Linked DNA regions of Desulfovibrio desulfuricans. The protein of the gene in region 2 interacts with the protein of the main gene of each other region in a pairwise test. Links are inferred from orthologs where the notes say so. Each region holds a gene or a part of one and is shown on either strand. Other genes may lie near its edges.

Region 1 (5,255 bases), on a different replicon or contig from region 2:
GCCTCGCGGGGCGAGGGCTGGAATACGGATAGCGTTGGCGCGAAATCAGGAGCGCAGCGACTCGAGAATCTTTCGGCTTAATGTGTCCTCTAGGGCGGGCAGGATTTCCTCCTTGCCCATGTTGGCTCCCTCAGCGCGCACCGTGGTGCGGTGCATGTCCGCATCTGACGGTTCCCGTCCGTTGCGGCCCACGCCCACGAGAGCTTTCATTCCCCATATTTTGCTTTTGCCGGAACTGTCCAGTAGGGCCACGCCCAGGCCAAGGGCCGCTCCGGCGCCTGCCCCCCAGGCTGCCCCGCTTCTGCCGCCGGTTGTGCCGCCAAGCAGCACGCCCAGCATGGCTCCGGTGGCGGTTGAACCCAGGGCATGCCCTGCGCTCACAGGGGCGTTGCGCGAACCCAGAGGGTATATGTCCTCTACCTTCACGCGTATGAGCAGGTCTGCCTTTTGCGCCGAATCGGCGGGGGTCAGATCTTTTTCGCTCTGCAAATAACTCGTGAGCATGGATTCAAAGTCGGCGTTAAACGAGGCATCGCCGCCGCTCACTGCCACGTGCACGGTCTGCCCTTTGCGCACCTGCACACTTTGCAGCGGTGCATCAGAAACATCTGTATCGCTGCCTGGCTGCGCTCCGGAATCTGCGGCAGGCGGGGTGCCCGGCTGCTCCTGATGCGTGGCGCAACCCGCGCCAAAAGCAAACATGGTCAGCAGGCACAGAGCCGCAAAAAAGTTACGTGGCAGAAAACAGATTGTCATATGCTTCCTTGCAATTTTGAACGACACTATCATAAATAGCGCAGATTGGCCTTGCTGTCCAGTTTGGCACGGTTGCCCCCAGGATAAGCGGTGCTGGCGTATGGAGCTGAGACAGGTCGGGACTTGACAAATGCTTCGTACTTGACGCTATTGGTTGTGTCGCGCATTGCCGCCAACGGGGCGTTATGGCGCTGCAATGGATTTTGGCAACGGAAAATAATCGTTGCGCGGGCGTGTTGCGTTGCGATTGCACGCAAGAAAAATTGCGTGAAAACGCCGCGCTGGCAACCATATAAGTGACGGTGCAGGGTGCGCGCGGCAGCCACGCGATGGCGTGAACGTTAACAGGGCCGCACGTTTTTTGCCGGCAAGCACGAGATAACCGAGGGGCAGCATGGGCAAACAGCTTATCATTGTGGAATCACCCGCCAAGGTGAAGACCATCAAGAAGTTTCTGGGGCCGCAGTACATGGTGCAGGCCAGTGTTGGCCATGTGCGCGACCTGCCGTCCAGCTCGCTTGGTGTGGACGAAGCCAACGATTTTGCGCCGCACTACGAGGTTATAGACAATAAAAAAAATGTGGTCAGCGAACTCCGCGCGGCCGCTTCCAAGGCCGATACCGTATATCTCGCGCCCGACCCCGACCGCGAGGGAGAGGCCATTGCCTGGCATGTGGCGGAACTTATCCGCGACAAAGCCAAGGATATCAAACGCATCCAGTTTAACGAAATCACGGCCAAGGCGGTGAAAGAAGCCTTGGCGCACCCGCGCGAGCTCAACGGACATCTTTTTGACGCGCAGCAGGCCCGCCGTGTGCTGGATCGTCTGGTGGGCTACAAAATTTCGCCCCTGCTGTGGAAGTCCATCAAGCGCGGCATTTCTGCCGGGCGCGTGCAGTCGGTGGCCCTGCGCCTCATTGTTGAGCGCGAGGAGGCCCGCGAGGTCTTCAAGCCCGAAGAATACTGGCTGTTCAAAGCCTTGCTGGCAGCCGACGTGCCGCCGCCGTTCAAGGCCGAGCTTGCCAAGGTAGGCGGAAAAAAGGCCGTGGTCAGCAATGCGGCCCAGGCCAAGGATATTGAAGACGCCATGGCGGGCAAGCCCTTTGTGGTAGAAAGCGTGGAAGAAAAAGAGCGCGAACGCGCCCCGCAGCCGCCCTTCATTACCTCAACCTTGCAGCAGGCTGCCAACCAGCGCCTTTCGTACACTGCCAAGCGCACCATGAATATTGCCCAGCGTCTGTACGAAGGCGTTGAACTGGGCGACAGGGGGCTTACGGCCCTCATCACTTACATGCGTACCGACTCCACACGCATTGCCGATGAAGCCCGCGATGCAGCCAAGGCCTTTATTGAAGGCAGCTTTGGCAAGGAATATCTGCCCAAGCGGGCCAGGGTCTACAAGGCCAAGGGCGGCGCGCAGGACGCGCATGAAGCCATCCGCCCTGTTGACGTGACCATCACGCCCGATGAGGTGAAAACTCACCTGCCGCCGGAGCAGTACAATCTTTATCGGCTCATCTGGTCGCGCTTTGTGGCCTCGCAGATGGCCGGGGCGCGCTTTCACGACACCACGGCCAGTATTGCCTGCGCGCATACGCAGTGGAAGGCCAAGGGCGAGCGCCTGTTGTTCCCCGGTTTTCTGGCGGCCATGCCGCGCGGCAAGGATGAGGCGGACGCTGAACTGCCGCCTCTGACCGCAGGGCAGACGCTCACGCTCGAAAAGCTCGACAAGGAGCAGAAGTTCACCCAGCCCCCGGCCCGCTTCAGCGAAGCAAGCCTTGTGCGCGAGCTGGAAGAACTGGGCATCGGGCGTCCTTCCACTTATGCGGCCATTATTTCCACCCTTCAGGACAGGGAATACGTGAGCCTGAAAGAGCGCCATTTTGTGCCCACCGACCTTGGGCGCGTGGTATGCACCCAGCTTGTGGAGCATTTCGGCAAGCTCATGGACGTGGGTTTCACCGCCCAGATGGAAGAAAACCTGGACAAGGTGGCCGAAGGTCAAGAACAGTGGGTCGAACTGCTGCGGCGTTTTTCGGAAGATTTCAATCCCACGCTGGCTGCTGCGTCCAAGAATATGAAGAGCCTCAAGGGGGGCATGCCCGCAAACCTGCCCTGCCCGGAGTGCGGCAAGGATCTGCTCATCAAGTTTGGCAAGGCCGGGGCTTTTCTGGCCTGTTCCGGCTATCCGGAATGCCGCTACACCAGCAATTTTGAGCGTACGGAAGACGGCACCGTGGAAGCCGTGGCCCAGGAAAAGCCCCAGTATGAAAAGGTAGGAGACTGCCCGCAGTGCGGCAAAGACCTGGTGATCAAGAAGTCCCGCACTGGCAGCAGCTTCATTGCCTGCACGGGCTATCCTGATTGCAAGTACGCGGCTCCGCTTTCCACCGGGGTGCCTTGCCCACGTTGCGGCAAAGGGTCTCTGGTGGAAAAAAGCACCAAGCGCGGCAAGATATTTTATTCATGCGACCAGTACCCGCAGTGTGATTTTGCCCTGTGGGACAAGCCCGTGCCCGGCCCCTGCCCACGGTGCAATTCGCCCTATCTGATCGAAAAGAAAAGCCGCGATGGCGCAAAGGTCATCTGCCCGGTCAAGGGCTGCGGCTATGTGAAGGAGGATGGAGATGGGTAAGAAAAACGATGCCTCTCTGTTGCCTTCAGCCGGCGAAGGCCCCAAGGGCACGCCGGAATCTCTGGTGACAACCCCGTGGGAAGACACGCTTGAAGCCCGCGCTGCGGCCCTGCTGACTGGGGGCGAACCTCTGGTGCTTGTGACCGTGGTGAGCCGCACAGGCTCTGCCCCGCGCGAAGCCGGAACCCGCGCCCTTCAGACTCGCAACGGATTTGAAGGTACAGTGGGCGGCGGCCTGCTTGAAGCGCGCGCCATGGAAGCGGCCCGCAACAGCCTTGCAAGCGGCCTTTCTGCGCGTGTTTCGTGCGACATGAGCGGCTTTACGCCCAACAGCGACATGATCTGCGGCGGCGGCATGGAAGTGCTGTGCGAGGTGCTTCCACCCCGTCAGGCTGAAATGTTCGCCCTCGCGGCAGAAGTACTGCGGCTGGGCGGTCGGGGTGCATGGCTGGTTGAACTGCGCCAGGACGGCGTTTCGCTGCATGGCGAGGGGGAAACCCCGCAGAGGCGGCTGTTTGTGGACGCCTTGCCGGAACATGCCGTTTTGACCGAAGGCGTGACCGTGGGGCTGGACGCGATAACCCCCCTGCTGGAGACGCGCAAGGGCCGCCCCGGGCTGGTAGATGTTGACGGGCGCATCCTTTACGTGGAACCTCTGGATGCGCCGCCCGTGCTCTTGCTGTGCGGCGGCGGGCATGTGTCGCTGGAAGTTGCGCGACTGGCCCATTCCTGCGGCTTTGTGGTGGACGTGGTGGACGACCGCGAAGAGTTTTCCAATGCGGGGCGCTTCCCCATGGCCCGCCATTGCCGGGTTTTGCCTGGCTACGAGAACCTTGTGCAGACCTGCGATATCGGGCGCAGGCATTTTGTGGCCATTATCACGCGCGGGCACAGTTTTGACCGCGAGGCCCTGGCTCAGGCTCTGACAAGTCATGCCCAGTATGTGGGCATGATCGGCAGCAGAACCAAGCGCGAACAGGTGTATGCCGTTTTGCGCAAGCAGGGGGTGCCAGATGCGGAACTGGCTGCCGTATGCTGCCCCATTGGCCTTTCCATAGAGGCGGAGACACCGCAGCAGATTGCAGTTTCCATTGTGGCCGAATTGCTGGCCGCCCGTGCCGGGACCCTGGTGCGCCTGCGATTTGACGACTAGAGCCGTTGGCGAATGAAATAATCTAACTGCCCGGCCAGACTTTTTTTGAAAATTCTGGCCGCGAAATGCGGGCAGGCTTTTGCCTGCTGTAGGCGCATTCCAGGTGCTAACTGGCCCTGAAAGGCGAGTGTGCGCCGCTCCGCCGCGCAGTTGCCTGCTGCCGGATTGCCGGGTGCGCAGATACTTCATCCCTTACCCTCCAAGGCGCTTTGCATGACCCTTACAATTGTCGCCCTGCTGTTTCTCCTGCTTGTAGGCATTTATATAAATGCCAGGATGCGTACTGCGCGCCATCTGCGCTGCATCACAGAGGAGAAGGGCGATATTGCCAGGGCCTCCGGCATGACGGCCAGCATCGGCGTTTTTTATCCTGATGTGAGCGCCACTGTTGTTATGGGCGTTTCTGAGGAAATCGGGGCGTGTTATTACCGTGTGCTGCGCGACGGCAAGGTCATCAACCGCAGCCGTATCAATCTGGCCAACATCAAGCGTGTGGAACTGCTGATTAACGGCGATGTGCGCAATGTGGGCATTTCATCCGCGCAGGCCACCAGTTTCCTCAAGGCCACCGATGTGGCAGGCAGAATACTTTCTCAATATTCTTCGGCAGACCTGCGCGTCATGCTGCGTGCTGGCCTGCGGATTGTTTTTGCGGGCGAAAGCGGTGCAGAGAAGCAACTGGAGATAACAGTGCTGCGCATGACTGACGAG
Region 2 (5,257 bases):
TACGCGCGTCTTGTGCCATAAGGCCATAGACGTTTTGTAACCAGTTGTTGAGGCAAAGTATTTTTAAAAAAACTTTTCCGCCTGTGCTGGGGCGGGGCTTGATATTCCTGTGGTTGTTGCCCGGTTGGCTATTTTCCAGCCGACACTTGACAGGGTGGATGCCTAAAGCTATCCATTGCACAAGCGGAATTTAGCCGCTTGAAAAATCAAGCAAGTCAATGCAAATTTGGAGGACACCATGGGTTATAATGTTAATGTTGACGTTGACAAGTGCGTGGGCTGTGGCGAATGCGTGGACGTGTGCCCCGTTGAAGTTTACGAAATCAAGGACGGCAAGTCCGAAGCCGTGAACGCCGAAGAATGCCTTGGCTGCGAATCCTGTGTGGAAGTTTGCGAAGTCAGCGCTATCACCGTTGAAGAAAACTAGGAATTGCAGGGGTGCCCAAGCGGCATTCCCTTGCTGATTCTGCCGAGTTTTCATTGTGCCGCCCGGCGCGCACGCGCCAGGCGGCATTTTCATAAGGTACAGGCCGCTTTGCCGCCAGAGCATCCTGACTTTGAGAATGTGCATTCTCAAAGTTTCAAGACGCCCGCTAAGGCGCTTATCAGCGCATACAAACCGCGCGCACGCCTCTTGTGGCGGACGTCTGCTCAAGCAGCCGCCAGGGCGATTTCTGTGTGAAATCGCCTGTTCTCCCTCATGTCTTCCGCACTACCGCAGGATAACCATGATCCCTGATCTGATCTCTATTTTTACCCGCTATGAAACGTTGCGGGCCGAAGTTGACGACCTTTTCGGCAGGGTGCGCGGGGCCTTTCCCCAGTGCGTAGTCTGCAAGGAAGGCTGTAGCGATTGTTGCCACGCGCTTTTTGATCTTTCCCTTGTTGAAGCCATGTACATCAACAAGGCATTTGAGGCCGCCTTTGGTTACGGGCCGCAGCGCTCCGCCATTCTTGAGCGCGCTTCTGATCTGGACCGCCAGGCCACGCGCATCAAGCGCGAGCTGTACCGGGCGGAAAAAGACGGCGAAAGCCCCGAGGCCATCATGGAGCGCGCGGCCCAGATCAAGCTGCGCTGCCCCCTGCTGGACGATAATAACGAATGCCTGCTGTACCACGCCCGGCCCATTACCTGCCGCGTGTACGGCGTGCCCACGGCCATTGCCGGGCAAGGGCATGTGTGCGGCTTTTCCGCCTTTGAAAAGGGCAAGCCATACCCCACCATCCATATGGACAAGATCCAGAACAGGCTTGAAGACCTGAGCAGGGATGTGGCCACAACAGTGCAGAGCCGCTTTAAAGAACTGCATGACGTGTATGTGCCTTTGTCCATGGCTCTGCTAACCCGCTACGATGAGGCCTATCTGGGTATCGGCCCGGCCAAGAAAGAAGAGGCCTGATCGGGCGTGAAAGGAGTTTGAGATGTACGGCAGCATTCCCGCCACCGTCTTTCGCGATGGAACGCCGCAGCAGCTTTCGGATGAGCAGGAAGGTCTCAAGCGCGAAATTTATGAGCGCATGAATCCGCGCCGCCGCAAATTTGTGGACCGCATCGGCTATGAAAACTGGGATCCTTTCCAGAAGCCCAACGAGCCGCTTGATATGCGGACAGATGTGTCCAAGCGCACCACGCAGCAGCTGGTCAACGAATTTCTGAAAGACGCGGCCAAAAAAGGGCCGTATGGCAAGGCCTACAGCAAGGGCGCTACAGAATGCGCCCTTGGCGTGGTCAATAAGGACGAAAAGTACATGGGCATTTTTGATTTTTGCCGATGGTACTATGATCTTTTGAAAAAAGAGGGGCACATAGCATGAAAGCTCGCTACGATGACCTGGATGAATACATTGCCGATCTGAAGGCGGAAATCGCCCAGAACGAGCAGTGCGCTACCCATTACTACAATCTTGGTCTGGCCCTGCTGACCAAGCGCGACTTTGTGGCTGCTGAAGAAGCCCTGCTGAACGCTGTGCGCAATTCGCCGCATCTGGCGGAAGCCTATGTGCAGCTTGGCGGCATCTGCCTTGAACGCGGCGACCTTGACGGCTGCCTGCGCTACAATGAGGAAGCTGCCAACTGCCGCGCCAAATTCCCCGTGCCGTGGGGCAACATTGCTTTTGTGCACCTGCAACGCGGCGAGCCCGATAAGGCCATCACGGCCCTGAACAAGGCCCTCAAGTGGGATCCCAACTTTGTGCAGGCCAGAAATGCGCTTTCCACCGCCTATTATATGAAGGGCGACTTTGCGGCTTGCGAAACAGCCTGCAAGGAAGTGATCAAGCAGCAGCCCGGTTTTGCCCCGGCCTGGAACAATCTGGCGCTGGCGCAGTTTGAAATGGAACAGTACGCCGACGCCGCAGAATCCGCCAAAAAGGCGCAGGCTCTGGGATTTGAAGTGCCGGAAGGCTTCCTCGAAGAGCTTAAGGCCAAGGGCGTCTAAGCCGCACCCCGTATGATGAATGTCCGTCAGGGCCGCTGGAGAAATCCGGCGGCCCTGACTGTTATTGGGGGCTGATGGGGGTAAGGTTCAAAATGAGTAATTCAAAACAAAAAAGCCCACCGGCATATACCGATAGGCTGTAAACGCACAAAAAAATATTGTCTCAGGCGGTGTCGCTGTCCGCAAGCTCACTGCAAAGGGCCGCGCCATTGCTTACGCCTGCCAGCGCAACCTGAAAGGCCTCCACGTGTTCGGCGGGCAAACGCAGTTGCAATCTGGCCTCAGCCTGATAGTCTTCACTTTCAAGGCGGGCTTCGTACGTTGGCAACATGCGGCGCAGGGCATCAAGGTGCGCGTAGGCAACGGTAAGCTGCAAACTGGTTTCCGGCACACGCTGCCTCACGGGCAGATCGGCCAGATTTTCGCGCACACTGTCCTGATAGGCCCGCACAAGGCCGCCTGTGCCAAGCTTGACGCCGCCAAACCAGCGGCTCACCACCACGCACAATTCGCCAATGCCGCTGTGCAGCACAATTTGCAGCATGGGCCTGCCAGCAGTGCCGTGGGGTTCTCCATCGTCTGACGAACCGATCTGCGCCGTATTCCCCGGCGCGCCAGCGGCATATGCCCAGCAGTTGTGCGTTGCATCGGCGTGCTTGCGCCGCACCTGTTCCACAAAGGCCCGCGCTGTTGCCGCATCCGGCGTATGGGCGCACTGGGTCAGAAAGCGGCTGCGGCGGATAACGATTTCTGTGCAGTGCGGGTGTTGCGGCGCAACATCAGGCACGGCATAGCGCGTCATTCGTCGTCACCGCATCTTCTACAGGCGGCGCGCTGGGCGTCGTTCAGAGGTGGGCAGAATTCGCGTATGCAGTCTTTTGCATTGGGGTAGCGCAGGGTCAGCTCTTCCGGCTGGCCCAGGCGCAGGTCTTCCATATCAAAGCCCGGTGAAACCGTGCAGCCCACAAGTGCAAACTCGCTGCCTGGCGCAGGCGTTGCGCCAAACCAGCAGCCGCCGGGAATGGTAAACTGCACGTGTTGCCCCGCCATAATATTCGGGCCAAGGATCACTTCGCGCGGTTGCCCGTGTGTATCAATACAGGCCAGGCGCAAGGGGCCGCCAAGGTGGAAATGCCACAGTTCATCCTGCCTGATGCGGTGCAAACGTGAATATTGACCCTGCTCAAGCAGAAAAAGGATGGCTGTAGATACGGGTCTTGGCCCTATAAAACCACAGGGCATTTCATCCGCCGTAAGAATTTGCGGAGCTTCGTATGTGCGGTGATAGAACCCCCCTTCGGGGTGGGGCCGCATGCCGAAATGGGATATGATTTCTTGGGCGTTCATAGGTTCCTTTTAGCTTGTCATAGCGTTCTGCGCAACGGTATCAAGGGCTAAAGGGCGGGCCTGCAAAAATAATTTTTTGTAAAAAAATGCTTTACAAGGCAGTGAGAATTCTTTAATCAGGAATTGTTCCTGATAAAAACAATAACTTCATCGAGGAGAATACCAATGAGCACCACACAAGAAAATCTGATGGCGGCCTTTGCCGGTGAATCCCAGGCCAACCGCAAGTACCTTGCCTTTGCTGCCGCTGCCGACAAGGAAGGCATGCATCAGGTTGCCAAGCTGTTCCGCGCTGCTGCGGCTGCTGAAACCGTTCACGCTCATACCCACCTCAAGAATGCTGGCAAAATCGGAAACACCATGGCCAACCTCAAGTCGGCCATCGAAGGTGAAACCTACGAATTCACCACCATGTACCCCGACATGATCAAACAGGCCCAGGCCGAAGGCCAGAGCGCCGTTGCCAAGTATTTTGACTTTGCCAATCAGGTGGAAGAAATCCACGCCAAGCTTTACCAAAAGGCTCTGGAAAATCCCGCCGCTCTGCCCGCCACCGATTATTACGTGTGCAAGGTTTGCGGCTATACCCACGAAGGCCCCTGTGACGCGTGTCCTGTGTGCGGCGGCGGCGCGGCAGCTTTCTTCAAGGTTGAAGACTAGCTCGGCCTGTGCGGCGCATGCGGCATATTGCGGATAAAACCTGCATGACCGGGCTTGCCCCAGACAGGCAATAGCTGTTCTGTCTGAAAGCCTGGAACGTCTTGATGCGCTCGATATGCGCCGGAGGAAACTGATATGTTGATGCAGCAGTTTCCCCGGCGCATGTTGCATGGAGAGTGGGGCAATACTTCGGCGCATACGGAAAGATGCGCGTCCGCACCTTGGCGGAATGGCCTGCAAGGCGCAACACGCGCCTTTTTGATTTGCAATTTAGCATGAAAAGGGGCACTATCCGGCTGGTGCGCGGCCCCTCCATTGGCTGGCGTTGCAGCACCCCCTGCGTTGCGGCTTTTTGCTTGTGGCGCTGTGTTCGTTCATTACGTCCGCGTGGAGATCGTTGTTATGCGTCTTCTTGTCCGTCTTAGCCTTCTTGTGCTTCTGCTTGCCGTGGGCGGCGTGGTCGCCCTGCCGGGCGCTCCCCAGTGCGCCGAAAAAAAGGAAACGTCCAAGGAAGCCCCCAGTAAGTTTGATGCGCTCAAGCGCTTCAGCCAGGTTCTTGATCTGGTGGAGCGTTATTACGTGCGTGATGTGACGCAGGGCGACCTTATCAATGGCGCGGTCAAAGGCATGCTTCAGGGCCTTGACCCGCACTCCACCTTTATGAACGCCGAAGAATACAAAGAAATGCAGGAGACCACCTCCGGCGAGTTCTTTGGTATTGGCATAGAAATTTCCATGGAGAACGGTCAGGTTACGGTGGTGACTCCCATTGAGGACACCCCCGCCTATCGGGCCGGGCTCAAATCTGGCGA

What was found. Proteins that work in one complex are often made in the same cells at the same time.
Region 1: the proteins of NE637_RS09185 (region 2) and topA interact in binary tests that used the Escherichia coli proteins (3 or more experiments, as listed by UniProt). The link is inferred for Desulfovibrio desulfuricans from one-to-one orthologs.

What each region holds. Positions count from the first base shown.
Region 1 is NZ_JANFYZ010000008.1:114,639-119,893, reverse strand. Bases 774-3,770 are described here. They hold topA (type I DNA topoisomerase), read left to right. Parts: upstream 774-1,150; coding sequence 1,151-3,391; downstream 3,392-3,770. Other genes in these bases: NE637_RS11060 (XdhC family protein), read left to right, coding at 3,384-3,770. Also shown: NE637_RS11070 (hypothetical protein), read right to left, coding at 46-756; more of NE637_RS11060, read left to right, coding at 3,771-4,544; NE637_RS11055 (thioredoxin), read left to right, coding at 4,758-5,255. UniProt on the Escherichia coli protein: Releases the supercoiling and torsional tension of DNA, which is introduced during the DNA replication and transcription, by transiently cleaving and rejoining one strand of the DNA duplex.
Region 2 is NZ_JANFYZ010000006.1:102,165-107,421, forward strand. What follows is about bases 1,422-4,420. They hold NE637_RS09185 (YigZ family protein), read right to left. Parts: upstream 3,241-4,420; coding sequence 2,602-3,240; downstream 1,422-2,601. Other genes in these bases: NE637_RS09175 (hypothetical protein), read left to right, coding at 1,423-1,815; NE637_RS09180 (tetratricopeptide repeat protein), read left to right, coding at 1,812-2,438; NE637_RS09190 (cupin domain-containing protein), read right to left, coding at 3,237-3,785; NE637_RS09195 (rubrerythrin family protein), read left to right, coding at 3,951-4,420. In the rest of the region: NE637_RS09160 (trypsin-like peptidase domain-containing protein), read left to right, coding at 1-21; NE637_RS09165 (ferredoxin), read left to right, coding at 239-427; NE637_RS09170 (YkgJ family cysteine cluster protein), read left to right, coding at 729-1,400; more of NE637_RS09195, read left to right, coding at 4,421-4,445; NE637_RS09200 (S41 family peptidase), read left to right, coding at 4,848-5,257.